4 regions of the Lysinibacillus sp. NPDC097195 genome follow, and region 3 is predicted to be linked to each of the others. Evidence: riboswitches for the same ligand, from Rfam matches in the RefSeq annotation. Region 3 holds a riboswitch; each other region holds the start of a gene.
What was found. A riboswitch is a leader RNA that binds a small molecule or an ion and turns the genes downstream of it on or off. The one in region 3 is predicted to bind lysine.
Positions count from the first base shown of each region.

Region 1: another riboswitch for lysine. It lies ahead of ACIQXI_RS01280 (aspartate kinase); the one in region 3 lies ahead of ACIQXI_RS16900 (amino acid permease).
Region 2: another riboswitch for lysine. It lies ahead of ACIQXI_RS05520 (transporter substrate-binding domain-containing protein); the one in region 3 lies ahead of ACIQXI_RS16900 (amino acid permease).
Region 4: another riboswitch for lysine. It lies ahead of ACIQXI_RS19540 (cysteine hydrolase family protein); the one in region 3 lies ahead of ACIQXI_RS16900 (amino acid permease).

Region 1 covers NZ_JBIWDP010000001.1:255,755-259,525, forward strand. Annotated here, with positions in the region: gene uvrC (excinuclease ABC subunit UvrC) at 1-1,377, shown strand, start outside; lysine riboswitch at 1,485-1,663, shown strand; gene ACIQXI_RS01280 (aspartate kinase) at 1,767-2,999, shown strand; gene ACIQXI_RS01285 (YslB family protein) at 3,157-3,591, opposite strand.
Region 2 covers NZ_JBIWDP010000001.1:1,066,862-1,070,632, reverse strand. Annotated here, with positions in the region: gene ACIQXI_RS05525 (amino acid ABC transporter permease) at 1-524, opposite strand, end outside; gene ACIQXI_RS05520 (transporter substrate-binding domain-containing protein) at 796-1,650, opposite strand; lysine riboswitch at 1,770-1,955, opposite strand; gene odhB (2-oxoglutarate dehydrogenase complex dihydrolipoyllysine-residue succinyltransferase) at 2,322-3,563, opposite strand; gene ACIQXI_RS05510 (2-oxoglutarate dehydrogenase E1 component) at 3,654-3,771, opposite strand, start outside.
Region 3 covers NZ_JBIWDP010000003.1:341,460-345,230, reverse strand. Annotated here, with positions in the region: gene ACIQXI_RS16905 (CynX/NimT family MFS transporter) at 1-1,174, opposite strand, end outside; lysine riboswitch at 1,353-1,528, shown strand; gene ACIQXI_RS16900 (amino acid permease) at 1,612-3,075, shown strand; gene ACIQXI_RS16895 (response regulator transcription factor) at 3,458-3,771, shown strand, end outside.
Region 4 covers NZ_JBIWDP010000006.1:38,007-41,777, reverse strand. Annotated here, with positions in the region: gene ACIQXI_RS19545 (APC family permease) at 1-842, opposite strand, end outside; gene ACIQXI_RS19540 (cysteine hydrolase family protein) at 856-1,572, opposite strand; lysine riboswitch at 1,734-1,919, opposite strand; gene ACIQXI_RS19535 (MFS transporter) at 2,168-3,376, opposite strand.

The DNA of each region.
Region 1 (3,771 bases), on a different contig from region 3:
AAAAAGCTGTTAGACAGACTCTACCCACTTCGCAAATGTGTACAATTACCTTCAAAGGTTTGCTTGTATTATCATATGGGACAATGCTTAGCACCTTGTGTGAAAGATATTAATGCACAAATTTATCACGATATGATTGAAGATATGACGAAGTTCTTAAATGGTGGCGTTGAGTCTGTTAAAAAAGAGCTGGAAGAGAAAATGATGGCGGCGGCAGAACAGCTTGAATTTGAACGTGCGAAGGAGTTTCGCGATCAAATTGCCCATATCGAAACCGTTATGCAAAAGCAAAAAATTGTGTCCAGTGATACAACGAACCGAGATGTTTTTGGTTATGCAGTTGAAAAGGGCTGGATGTGCGTGCAAGTGTTTTTCGTCCGTCAAGGGAAGCTGATTGAACGAGATGTATCGATTTTTCCGATTTATCAGGATGTTGAGGAAGAATTTTTAACATTTGTCGGGCGCTTCTATGAAAGACCAGAGCATATTAAACCAAAGGAAATTTTCATTCCGCATTCTATTGATGCAGCCATTTTAACGGAGTTATTAGGTGTAAAAGTACTGACGCCAAAACGCGGACAGAAAAAAGAGCTCGTTGAATTAGCTATGAAAAATGCCGAAATCGCCGTTGCAGCAAAATTCCAATTGATTGAACGCCAGGAAGAGCGAACAATTGGTGCATGTGAAGCTTTGGGCGAAGCCATGGGAATTTCAGTGCCGCTTCGTATTGAAGCATTTGATAATAGTCATATGCACGGGACGGATGCAGTATCAGCAATGGTTGTCTTTATAGATGGTAAACCTGCTAAAAAGGAATATCGTAAATACAAAACACGAACTGCTGCAAAGCATGACGATTACGGGGCAATGCAAGAAGTTATTCGTCGCCGCTACACGCGGGTATTAAAAGAAGGTTTGCCACTACCTGATTTAGTGCTAATTGATGGTGGTAAGGGACAAATGGAAGTGGCACGAGAGGTGCTAGAAGATGAACTAGGTCTTGTCATTCCAATTGCGGGCTTAGCGAAAGATGATAAGCATAATACATCACAGCTGTTATTTGGTGATCCGCCAGAAGTGATTGGATTAAAACGAACGAGTGACGGCTTTTATTTACTACAGCGCATTCAAGACGAAGTACACCGTTTTGCCATTACGTTTTTACGTCAACAGCATGAGAAAAATGCTATTCAATCAGTTCTTGATGGTATTGAAGGGATTGGGCCAAAGCGCAAGCAACAATTATTAAAGCATTTTGGCTCTGTCAAAAAAATTCGTGAGGCAAGTGAACTTGCGCTACAAGAAGCGGGGATGCCAGCAAACTTAGCCAACAGCATATACAGTTATTTTCAGCAACAGTCATTGTCAAAGGATTAGACATATGCTATGGTTGAGGTAGATTGTAGAAATGGCAATGTAGTCATGTTCTACCATGCCCAAAGGAATACCTTCCTAAGGGTAAAAATTAAATATTCACTATTATAAGTGATGATAGAGGTGCAAGATTCAATAGTAACACATTGGAGGATGGACAAATCCAGTGATAATGTGTGAAAGGGGAGCTTGCCGAAGTGAAGTATTGTTGTTTCCGATACTTTGCTGGTTTTGCATTTAATAGATGTAAGACTGTCGAATCTTGACGTTTCGGAGAGCTATCACACATGCGCAAGCTATTTTATTGTACATGTTGCAGGCAGCTTTCACGTTATGTGAGGGCTGCCTTTTTGCTGTTCTAGAGACGAAACGATAAAAGGAGAATGATGAAGATGAGGAGTATTGTACTGAAATTCGGCGGGCCAGCGATTGCCTCAACCGAGCGTATTCAAGAGGTCGCTAACATCGCAATAGCTAAAAAAGAGCTTGGTTATCATGTAGTAGTGGTAACTGCTGCGATGGGACGTACCGCAAAAGAATTAGCGAAAACGGTAAGAGAAATATCAGATGAGGCTTCAAAACGAGAGATGGATGTACTGCTGTCGACGAGTTCCCAACTTTCAAGCGCACTTTTTGCCATTGCTTTACAGGAGGCGGGCCATGATGCAGTGTCATTAACGGGCTGGCAAGCTGGTGTGCAGACGGATGCCAAACATTTTCATGCTCGTATCGACGATATCGATGTACGTCGCATGCAAGAGCATATGAAGCAAGGGCAAATTGTAGTCGTTGCAGGAGAACAGGGGATAAATGCCGCACACGATATTACCACACTTGGTAAGGGTGGAGCTGAAACAACAGCAGTCGCTATAGCGGCGGCATTAGAAGCAGAACGTGTAGATATTTATACAAATGTTGATGGCGTTTATACTGCAGATCCTCGATATATTGAAAAAGCAAGAAAATTAATGGAGATTTCATATGATGAAATGCTTGAGTTATCTCATTTAGGTTCACATATTTTACATCCGCGGGCAGTGGAGCTCGCCAAGAAATTTAAAATCCCGGTTATTATCCGTTCGAGCGTAGATGAGATAGATGGTACTTTATTGAAGGAGGAAGTTGTAATGGAGAAAAATTTAATTGTACGTGGTGTTGCTTATGAGTCGGATGTCATTCGCCTTACGATTGGTTATGATACATACTCCACTGCATCATTAGCAGATATGTTTGCGATATTGGCAGAAAATCGCATTAATGTAGATATAATAGTACAAGCCATTATTGAAGGTGTGAAGCCATCCGTATCGTTTACTATTTTAAAAGAAGAATTTGCTGATGCTTTACGTGTACTAGAAGATAGCAAATTGTCACTCGGTTTTAGTTTTGCTGATTTTGAAATTGGTTTAGCGAAAGTGTCCATTATAGGCTCAGGTATGGCATCAAATCCAGGAGTGGCCGCTCGTATGTTTGACCGTTTACGCCGGGAGGATATAGCAGTGAAAATGGTTAGCACATCGGAAATTAAAGTGTCGGTTGTAGTGCCACAAGACGAGATGATTCGCGCTGCAAACGCCTTACATGACGAGTTTAATTTAGCAGAGGACATTCTCGAAAATTCATAAACATTATGAATAGGGAATACCACCTTGGCGATTCTATCTTATGTGTTATTTAGTATGAATTAAATAGCAGTGATTCCGGCAGAAAAGCATAAAAAAAGTAGAAAAAAGTGTTAGATTGATTGCAGCCAATCTAACACTTTCTCTCTGTTATCCTAGTTTATTCATTTGGTATTGTATGCATAATGCGTTCTTTAACATCCCATTTAACTGTAAACGTGATGAGCTGTTGCTTTTCACGCTTCTCATCATAACATTCAGTGAGGTAACCTTTTGCTTGTTGGATTTGTTCAGCAATAAAACCTGCTTCTAATCTGAAACTGCGATTATGAATTTGCAATAGTGTCGGTTCATTCGTTAAGTGGAAAATACGTCCATCTCTAGATTCCTTTGTTAATTCAAGAGTACCCCAGCTCGCATCTGCGAAAAATGTGATAAGTTCCTCTTGACTTTTACAAGGAAACTTCCGTGCAAGTTCCTTTCCAGCCCAATAAAGTACGTCATTTTCATGTTTACCGAGAATAGAAGATAGGATGTGATCACGGATTAACTCATATCCAAATGATGAGATTGTATTAGATGGATTATTTAACATAGAAATCCTTCTTTCTTAGAATTTTCTTATAATAGCGCCGATAATGTAAAGATAGAGTTTTCGAGAAAAAACGACACGTTATGTACTAGATTGCTTCTATAATAAGGGCTAGCAAAAACTCTATGTTACCTTGACGCTCGTAGCTCTTGAGAGTACAATAAACATGTCATAATATTGTAC
Region 2 (3,771 bases), on a different contig from region 3:
ACAGCCGTATCTTTAATATTCATAATCAATTGGTTACCTGTAGCAGGTAAAACATTGCGTGCCACTTGTGGTAATACAACATTCATCATAATTTGTACATGTCCCATACCAATGGCTGAAGCAGCTTCGTATTGACCTTTATCGACTGACACAATCCCACCGCGTACGATCTCTGCCATATAAGCTCCCGTATTAAGCGAGACGACTAAAATCCCAGCTGTAATAAAGTGCATATCGATGCCAAAAGCAATATCTAGTCCGTAATATACTACCATTGCTTGTACAATCATTGGTGTACCACGGAAAAATTCAACATAACAAGTCAGTATAAAATTTATACATTTTAATCCATAATATTTTATACCTTTTTTACGAACTGGAATGGTATGCATAATCCCAATAAAAAATCCGATGAATGCACCAATAATTGTACTAATTATGGAAATAAGTAATGTATAATACGTACCCCGTAAAAACATTTGCCAGTTGTTTTCTATAATCGAAATGATCCAATCAAAACTCATGATGTTCCTCCTAACAACGTTTGTTGCTTGATATCAATTATGTCTTAGCGAAATCATCTCTTCATTTGAATTTTTAGCTTTGTTCAAATTATGTGACATACTTCTTAGACATGCGTTATTCACATTGATTTCCTCACTGAATTAACGAATTTTTACTATAGAGGCTGCACTCAACTCCAACCATATTTTTAACAATACTTAGATACGAAAAAATAGCATACTCGTAAATTATCAGTATACTATTCTTTCGCATTAAGACAGCTCCTCTATCTTACTGCGCTGCCGGTTGTTGTAAAATTGCTTCTTCCATAATTTTTTGACGATCATCTTCGGAAATGCCTTTTAAGATTTCATTAATTTTATCTAAACTTGCATCACCTTTACGTAAACCTACTGCAATCGATGTATTTGAAATATCTGTATCAAATCCTTCTTCAAATGATACAAATGTGAATTTATCGTTTGCTGCAGCGGCAGAAATTCCTTCTGGACGTTCTGCTACATAGCCATCAATTTTTCCAGCTTCTAGCGCTACACGCATTGCAGCGAAGTTTTCCATCGCTGTTTGCTTCTTTACACCTTTAATTTGATCAATCACATTATAGTTAGATGTATTTAACTGTGATGTTACTTTTGCATCTGAGAAATCTTGAATTGATTTAGCATTTTCAAATTTGCTACCTTTTTGAATCACCATAACAAAATCAGAAGTATAGTAGTTTTCTGTGAAATCAATTGTTTGTTTACGTTCTTCTGTTGGAGACATCCCTGCTACAATTGCATCGATTTTTTTCGACTGTAGTGCTGGCACTAAACCGTCCCATTCCAATTTAACAATGACTAATTTTTTCCCTAATCCATCAGCGATTTTTTTTGCCATTTGTACATCGTAACCGCCTGCATACTCTGCATTATCGGCAATTTTCACTGCACCATTTGCATCATCTTGCTGCGTCCAGTTAAACGGTGGATAGCCTGCCTCCATACCGATGCGGAATTCTCCACCTGTTTCTTCACTCACAGCATCGCCAGCTGTGTTGTTCTCTTTTTTGTCGCCAGCACCACAAGCCGCTAGCAAAATTGCTGTCATTGCCGTTAACATAAATAGCAACCATTTTCTTTTCATCTAAAACTCCCCTTTTCTGTAAAAAAAATAAAGCAACTGTACAAAAAAAGACCTAAGTTGTGAACTTAGGTCTTACCTTTAATTGACAGTTGCCCAAATCCTCACTATAATTTCCATGTTTCCGAGATAGCACAACCTAGTAAACTGGAATTAGATTTACTAGGACAGTCCTGCACTTATTCACTGCAGACCCAGCATAAAAGTACGAGCTCCTTTTATACTTCGGCGATATTTCCTTCTCCATTACGTCTTCGCTTGCTTATACTCAGCAATGGACTAATAAATACCGCGCCTCTACCTCACAACTACAAAAGTGAGGTTTGTTTATTTAATTGATAAATAGATATTACTATAAAGCTAGCATATTCGTCAAGATAGTTTTATCATTTTTCTGACTAATGACAACATTAGGTAAATACCTTGCCTCCATACGACTATTTCCTTGAGAATTAAAGCATTCACGGTGCTGAATGGATAGCAATAATGCATAAAATATTATGATAAAAAGCATTTATGCTAATACTTATGATTCGTATATAGTGGAATATAGTATACTTTAGTACCATTAAGTCAATTAGCTTTCACCATACATTTTTTTGGCCAGTAATCGCATCGGAAAAAACCCTGCAAAACAGTTATGCTCGCAGGGTTTGAATAGATAATTTATAGAATTAAGAATTTAATAATAAATCTTCTGGATTTTCAAGTAATTCTTTCACTGTTTTAAGGAAGCCAACAGAATCTTTACCATCAATAATACGGTGGTCGTAAGATAGTGCTAAGTACATCATAGGGCGAATTTCTACTTCACCATTCACTTCTACTGGACGTTTTTTAATTGAGTGCATACCTAAAATTGCGGCTTGTGTACCGTTCATAATAGGTGTTGACATTAATGAACCGAATACGCCACCATTTGTAATTGTGAATGAGCCACCTTGAAGATCAGCTAATCCTAATTTTTTATCGCGTGCTTTTTTCGCTAAGTCAGCAATTGAATCTTCAATTTCAGCAAAGTTTTTACGATCAGCATCACGTACAACTGGTACTACTAAACCTTCTTCAGTTGATACAGCTACACCAATATCAAAGAAGTTATTTAAGTGAATTTCATCACCAACGATTTGAGCATTTACGTAAGGATACTTTTTAAGTGCCGCAACAACAGCTTTTGTGAAGAATGACATGAAACCAAGTTTAGAGCCAGTTGACTCAAAGAACTGATCTTTTTTACGTGAACGTAATGCCATAACGTTTGTCATATCTACTTCATTGAAAGTTGTCAGCATTGCAGTTGATTGTTTTACTTCTAAAAGACGTTTAGCAATTGTTTGACGACGACGGCTCATTTTTTCTACTGTCACACGTGAATCGTCAACAGCAACGACTGCTTGTGGTGCTGGTGTTGCTTGTGCTTTTGGTGCTGCTGGTGCTGTACCGTGAGCTGCAACATCTTGTACACGTACACGTCCTTGTGGATCTACTGGAGATACCGCTGCTAAATCAATGCCTTTTTCACGAGCAAGTTTGCGCGCTGCTGGTGAAGCAATGACACGCTCGCCAGAAGTTTCTTCTACAACTGGTGCTGCTGGTGTTGGAGCTGCTACAGCTTGAGCCGCTACAGGAGCTGAAGTTGCTTCCACTGGTGCTGCCGCTGCTGGTGCTGCTGCAGCGCCTTCGCCAGCTTCTACAACTGCAATTACTTGACCTACAAGAACAGTATCGCCTTCTTCAGCTAAAATTTGTGTTAAAACGCCAGCTTCTTCAGAAATGATTTCAGCATTTACTTTATCTGTCTCAAGTTCAACGATGAATTCACCTTTTTCCACGCGGTCGCCCACTTTTTTAACCCATTGTGCAATACTACCTTCTGTAATCGATTCTGCTAATTCAGGGACTTTAATTTCAGCCACTTTCATTTCCTCCTTTGATTAACGTGCATGATGCACATAAAGGGCTACCACCTCAGGCAAGTAGCCCAGCTTCCAGTAATAATGATAGATTTATTTAACTTTTACCGTTTCAGCAACTGCTTCTTCAATTAGAGCTGTTTGCGCTGCTTTATGAGAATCCGCATCACCTTCTGAAGTTGAGCTCATTGCAGGACGACCTACATAACGA
Region 3 (3,771 bases):
ATGAGCAGAAGAATAGTAAAGCCGCAACGACAACAAATAGCCAACCAGCGGTGTTCCAGCCACCAAATAAATCATGCAGGTAACCAAATAAAATAGGGCCTACTGCGGCTAATAAATAGCCTAATGATTGGGCAAAGCCCGATAAATCAGCTGCCTCATATGCCGTACGAGTACGAAGTGTAAAGAACATCATGGCAAGTGAAAATGAAGCGCCGCCTGCTAATCCTAGCAATATCATCCACAATACCGCAAGACTAGTCCATTCCATGACAAGGCCAGTAAAGCCGACAACATAAAATGCAGTAAACATCAAAACTAGAGGTCGTTGTGATGTCATTTTACTAGCGATAATCGGTACAGCTAGAGCCATAGGTACTTGAGAAATTTGCATGATGGAGAACATCCACCCAGCACGATCTGGGGCGATTCCTTGTGCGATATAGATTTCGGGAATCCAAGCTGCAGTTGTATAAAATAATAATGATTGTAAACCCATAGCGCCAGTAACTGCCCAAGTAACGGGTGATTTCCATAATGGAATACGCGTTTTCGTAGAGGCTACAGTTGGTTCAGGTTTATTCGCTTTTAATTGAGGAATCCAAATTACAATCGTTACTACAACAAGAACTAGCGCAATAGCAAGTGCACCTTGCCAGCCAAGAGAAGCATTGGCTATTGGATAACTAATGCCAGCGCCAATTCCTGCAGTTAAGTTCATAGACATTGTAAAAAAGGCCATCAGTAAGCCTACGTGATAAGGGAATTTCAATTTCAACAGCCCTGGTATTAGGACGTTACCAAATGAAATAGCAATACCAATTATCATTGTACCGAACACGAGTAAACCAGTTGTACCAAGTGAGCGCAACACAATTCCTAGTGCTAATAAAATCGTTGATAAAAATAGTGTCAATTCAAGCCCCATTTTTCGTGCAACTACTGGTGCAATGGGTGACACGAGTGCAAATGCAAGCAATGGAATAGTTGTTAGAAAGCCTGCCAGCACATTGGATATGCCAAGATCCTCACGAATAAAGGAAATAATCGGCCCTACAACCGTTAATGGCATACGTAATGTCGAAGCAAGAAAGATGACACCGATGACTAATAAGAGCGTTGTGCCCTTCCAGTTAATCTTTCTGCTAGGATACGTAGATTCTTCGTTTGTTGTCAAAATAAGTACCTCCCTGATACAACAATTATAATTCAAGCCACTATAACACTTTAACACATTAATAAAAATAGTTGAATATTCACAAAATACGGAACTTTAATCGTTTTATTGAAATGTCTTAGGTCGTATGATAAACTAGGACACATCATAAATTTAATAATTATATGCCTCATGTTTGTATTGAGGTAGAGGTCGCGGTATTTATTAGTAAGTTAATGGAGATGACAAGCATTAACGATGTTAGCTGAAAGGAAATATCGCCGAAGTGTGAGGGGACTTGAAAACCTCATGCTGGGGCTGTCTCCGAAAGGAACAGAACTGTCACGTTGGACAACGTGTTGCGCTATCATTTTGAAGAAACAGAGGATTTACTTAGCCATCACAACGTTCATGTGATGGCATTTTTTTGCCTCTTATAAAAGGAAGGAAGCTTTAATGTGAGTGAGATAAAAGTTAATCAGCTCGGTCATAAAGCACCGGAGCTGAAAAAAGAATTAAAAAGCCGTCATATAACAATGATTTCATTAGGCGGTACTATTGGAACAGGTCTATTTTTAGCAAGTGGTGGCGCAATAGCACAAGCAGGGCCAGGCGGTGCACTTCTTGCCTATGCACTAATCGGCATTATGGTGTATTTCTTAATGACGAGCTTAGGCGAGATGGCAGCTTATATGCCGTCATCAGGGTCATTTAGTACGTATGCAACAAAATTTGTAGATCCTGCGCTTGGCTTTGCCCTTGGCTGGAACTACTGGTATAACTGGGCAATTACCATTGCAGCAGAAATTGCAGCAGTTTCTCTTATTATGAAGTACTGGTTCCCAGACAGTTCTTCTGCACTTTGGACTGTTATATTTATTGCGATTGTCCTAACATTTAATTTACTGTCTGTAAAAAGCTATGGGGAAAGTGAATATTGGTTTGCAATGATAAAAGTTGCAACGGTTATTGTTTTTATTATCGTCAGCCTATTGATGATTTTCGGTATTATAGGCGGGCAAGCACCGGTTGGCTTCACAAATTTCTTTATCAGTGATGGGCCATTCCATGGCGGCTTCCTTGCAACATTCGGTATATTTCTAGCAGCAGGCTTCTCGTTCCAAGGGACAGAGCTATTAGGAATCACTGCTGGAGAAACGGATGATCCAGGTAAAAATATTCCGAAAGCTGTTAAATCTGTATTTTGGCGTATTATTTTATTTTATATTTTAGCGATTGCAGCCATTGGGATGTTGATTCCATTTACGGATGCACGTTTATTATCTGAAGATATTGCAGTATCTCCATTTACATTAGTATTTGACCGTTTAGGCATTGCTTTTGCGGCTTCATTAATGAATGCTATTATTTTAACAGCGATGTTGTCCGCAGGTAATTCTGGTTTATATGCTTCATCTCGTATGTTATGGCAATTAGCAGTAGATGGCCACGCACCTAAAATTTTTGCAAAGCTTAGCCGTCGTGGCATTCCGATTTATGCATTACTACTAACATTAGCGGTAGGTTGCTTAGCATTTTTAGCTTCATTCTTTGGAGATGGCGTTGTTTATATGTGGCTTTTAAACGCTTCTGGGATGTCAGGCTTCATTGCCTGGCTTGGTATTGCTTTTAGTCATTATCGCTTCCGTAGAGCGTATGAAGCGCAAGGTTTAGACACGAATTTACTGCCATATAAAGCAAAGCTCTATCCATTCGGTCCACTGTTTGCATTTACTGTCTGTATGATTGTTGTCATTGGTCAAAACTATACAGCTTTCACGGGCGATTCGATTGACTGGTATGGTGTCCTTGTTTCATATATCGGTATACCGCTGTTCGTTGCCTTATGGTTAGGCTATAAAATTAAACATAAAACGAAAATGATTCCACTAGAAAAATGCGATTTAAAAGTGGAAAAGTAAAAAGTGAGCTGTCCTACTAGCGTAGGGCAGCTTTTAGTTTATGACCGTTGATTTCCGCTACGGGCGGACGCTTTCCACGGGCACAACGTAAGCCGCAACCCTCGCATACGCGCGGTCTGTTGCGTCTTACGTAGTTGTGCTGTTCCCGTAGGAGTCGCCGCCCTCCGCTCCAATAATTGTTTGAGTGCCTGGCACTTTCTATATGTTTTAGGCTGTCCTATCAGTAGAGGACAGCTTTTTTGTTTACAAGTATATGGTTATTACAGCATTAAAATTAAAAATAACATATGGTAAGCTATATAAAGTCAGGATAATCATTACAAATAATTATAAGAGTCGTTATTTAATAAAAAGAAGGTTTTTAGAAACGGGGTGCTTGAACTTGCAAAAACATATATTACTTGTAGAAGATGATGTAGCGATACGAGAAATGGTTGAAAAATTTTTAATGATGGAAGGCTTTGTTGTTACAGCTGTTTCAAATGGTGAAGAGGCAGTGCAAACTTGTTTAACAAAATCCTTTGATTTAATTATTTTGGACATCATGATGCCTAAATTAGATGGTTTAGAAGTGTTAAAAAGGGTTCGCGAAAAAGAAGCAATACCAATTATTATAATGTCCGCAAAAGATAGTGATGTTGATAAAGCATTAGGCCTTGGATTAGGTGCAGATGATTATATTGCCAAGCCATTTTC
Region 4 (3,771 bases), on a different contig from region 3:
CCACCGGCTTTTTCTGCTATATCAAATAAAGCTGTATCAGCTGAGCTAAAGTTGGTCACATCCGGCCATACGAGTTGCGCTACATACGCTTGCCCAATAAAAATAATTCCTCCGATTAAACAAGCTAAAATCGCTGCCTTCCAAATATCATCTTTTGGATTAACGGCTTCTTCAGAAAGTGTTGTAATCGAATCAAACCCTAAAAACGAGAAGCAGGCCATGGCGGCGCCAGAAATAATGGCAGACATCACGAATTTTTCATCGTTAAAGAACGGCACAATCGAAAAGAACGACGTACTACTTTCCCCACCGACAATTGTCTTCACACAAAAAATGATAAAAATTACGACAATAATGCCCATAAATAGCACGAGAATTTGATTGGTTTTCGCTGCGATACCAATACCTAAAATATTCACAATCGTAATAATACCTGCAATGAATAACACCCAAGCCCAATACGGAATAGATGGTATTAGTGCATTCGCATATGACGCACCGACCATAAAGACAATGAGTGGTACTAAAACATAATCCATAAACATTGCCCATCCTGCAAAAAATCCTAAATGCGGATTAATGGCACGCTGTGTATAGGTATAAGTCGACCCTCCATTCGGAAAGACCGCAGCCATTCGACCGTAACTATAGGCAGAAAACATCATAGCTACCATCGCAACCAAGTAGGCTAATGGCAACATCCCGCCTGTAGATTCTGCTGCAAAGCCATAAATATAAGCAGGCGCAATTGGCGTCATAAAAGCAATACCATAAATAACTAAATCTTTTAATGTTAAAACACGTTTTAACTGTGGTGTATGATCATTGGCTGTTTGACTCATAGTCTATTTCCTCTCAGACATTCACTGATTCACGTTTAGCTAGTTCCGCTGTTACTAAATCGATGACTTCATCTGTGCTCATCACTTGGCAATAAATTTGATTCATAATCATAATTTCAGCATCATGAAGCTGTTGTGTTGCCGCTGCACATGCATCTTCAACTAAAATCACTTCAAAGCCTGCATCCGCTAAGCTTCGTACTGTTGAAGCAACACATTGATCTGTGACAACGCCTGTACAAACGACTGTTTCAATGCCCATATTGCGCAATAAAAATTCATAGTTCGTGCCACTTAATACACTATCTGTCGTTTTATTGACAACAATTTCATCAGCAAGAGGCGTTAATTCTTCGACCATCTCCGCCCCTGGATCACCGATTGGCAATAAAATATTGTTCCAGCCTGGACGGCGTTGAACAGGAGAACGGTCTCGTCCATCTTTATGATGACAAGCAATGCGTCCAAAAGTAACTTCTAATTGATTCGTACGGAAAAATTCTAAAAGCTTTTTATTGTTCGGAATCGTTAAATTGTCGATACGATCAAAAAAGTATGCCCACTGCTCAAACATGCCCTTTTCTCTTGCCACTTGCGCATCTAACCCGTCACGGCTAATAAACTGATGTTGCATATCGACGATAAGTAATGCTGTTTTATCTGGGTTCACATTGATTTTTTGACCGTCCGTCGGTAAAAATTCATAATATAAAGTTGATGTATTATCCATAATAATTCCTCCAAAATACCTCTTATTCCGAATTGCCTAGACAAATAAAAAAACAGACTCTTTGTGCAAAAGAATCTGTCTAACACAAAAAATGACCTACTCATTTTAAAGCTAGAAACTAAAAATGAATGGACCATTTAAAATTCCCCACTGTTTGTCTAAACAGAGATAGCACAACTTCATAAACAGCTATGTTTATGAAGACAGTCCTGCAACTATTCGCTACAGACCCAGCATATGATGGCGAGAACTCACCATACACTTCGGCGACATTTCCTTCTACCTAACCTCTACGTCTTCTCGGACTCCATTAGGTACTGTTAAACTGTCGCGCCTCTACCTCACTATCGGAAAAGTGAGGCATATTTAATTGTTTGAAATAATTATAGTATTGTGTTTTTTCTATGTCAACCTTTAATTTTACTATATTTTATAAGGTTTACCTTATAAAACTTCAAATAAATAACATTAAAAACATTTTTACACAATAACTTTTGCATGTACTATTCCATTTTACCGATATATGCATTTAACAAGCGACTGAACATTAAGAGCATAAAAAACCACCAATTCTATAATTGATGGTCGTACTTCATTATATCGTTTCGCTTACATTCCCTACATGCTCTTTTTTTAGCATCAGCATGACGATAAAGGAAATGCAATATAACCCTGCTAAGTAAAGCATCGCAACTTTCATATCATAGCTTTGTAAAATATAGCCGACTAGGATTGGAGAGAAACCACCTATCGCTCGACCAAAGTTAAATATTGTGTTTGTTGCTGTACTGCGAATTTGTACAGGATATAGACTACCAATCAGCGCACCATATCCGGCGAACATCCCATTTGAGAAGAAGCCGACAATTGCACCACCTATTAGCACACCTGCACTACCAGTAGCATAAGAGTATAAGAATACTGCACACGCTGAAGCAAGAAGGAAGATACCAAAGGCACGCTTTGCACCAAATCGATCTAAAAATATACCAAAAGATAACATCCCTATAATCATACCTACCGCTGTACTAATTGTCCAAAGAGCAGAGCCAGAAACAGATAAACCTTGTGACTGTTGCAACATTGATGGTAACCAGATCATTAATCCGTTATAACCGGCAATTTGCACCGTCGCCATGATGATTAAAGAAATGGTTGTAATCGCTGTTCGTGGCGTTTCAAACAATTGCACTAACTTGCCCTTTTCAGCTTTTTTACTAGCTTTTTTCTGTTTCTGGGCAGCTAGCCACTCAGGTGATTCATCTAAATTTTTTCTAACGATAAAGGCAAAAATAACGGGTACTACCCCTACAAAGAATAATGCTCTCCAACCTAAAGTAGGAAGAATGATAGCACTTAGTAATGCGGCTAAAATAACACCATATTGCGCGCCTACACTAACATATGAAGATGCACGCCCTTGTTTATTTTTCGGCCAAGCTTCAGCTACAAGTGCCATCCCAATACCGTATTCTCCTCCGGCACCAATACCTGCAATAAATCTAAATAGATATACTTGTTCAATACTTGTCGCTAATCCAGTTAAAGCTGTACCTATTGCAAACAAGATTACGGTATAGGTAAAGACCTTTACCCTACCATACTTATCCGCTAATATCCCGAAAATAATGCCTCCTAAAAGCATCCCTACGTTCGTGATGGAAGAAATAAGTCCTCCCGTTGCTAAATCAATGTTAAATTCGGCAATAATCATTGTCATCGCAAATGAGATAAACATGATATCCATGCCTTCTAATGTTAAACCTGCTACCGATGCGACCACGGTCTTTTTTCGATAATCCATTCTTCTATCCTCCAGTATGTTCTAGATGAAAATAAATCTCTTTTATTTACGAATGAATGGATGTATCTATATAAATATAACGTTTCCATTCTCCTTTTAAGCCTCACTGGACTTCCTTTAAAAGAGGTACGTTAGTTGTGTACTCACAGCTAAATGGCAAAATAAAAGCCCTTTCGTCCAAACAGACAAAAGGGCATGAATAAGCGAAGATATTACTTACATAATAACTTAAAATTCCATGTATCCCTTGTCAGCCTCTCTGGACCGTATTAAAGGTTAATTATTTCAAAAGATATTCTAGCAAAATTATCTTTATTTTCATACAAGAAAATATTGGTAAAAAATGCACAAAGTGATGTCTCGTAAGGCTTGCAGTGCTTCTAAATAAATTTTTA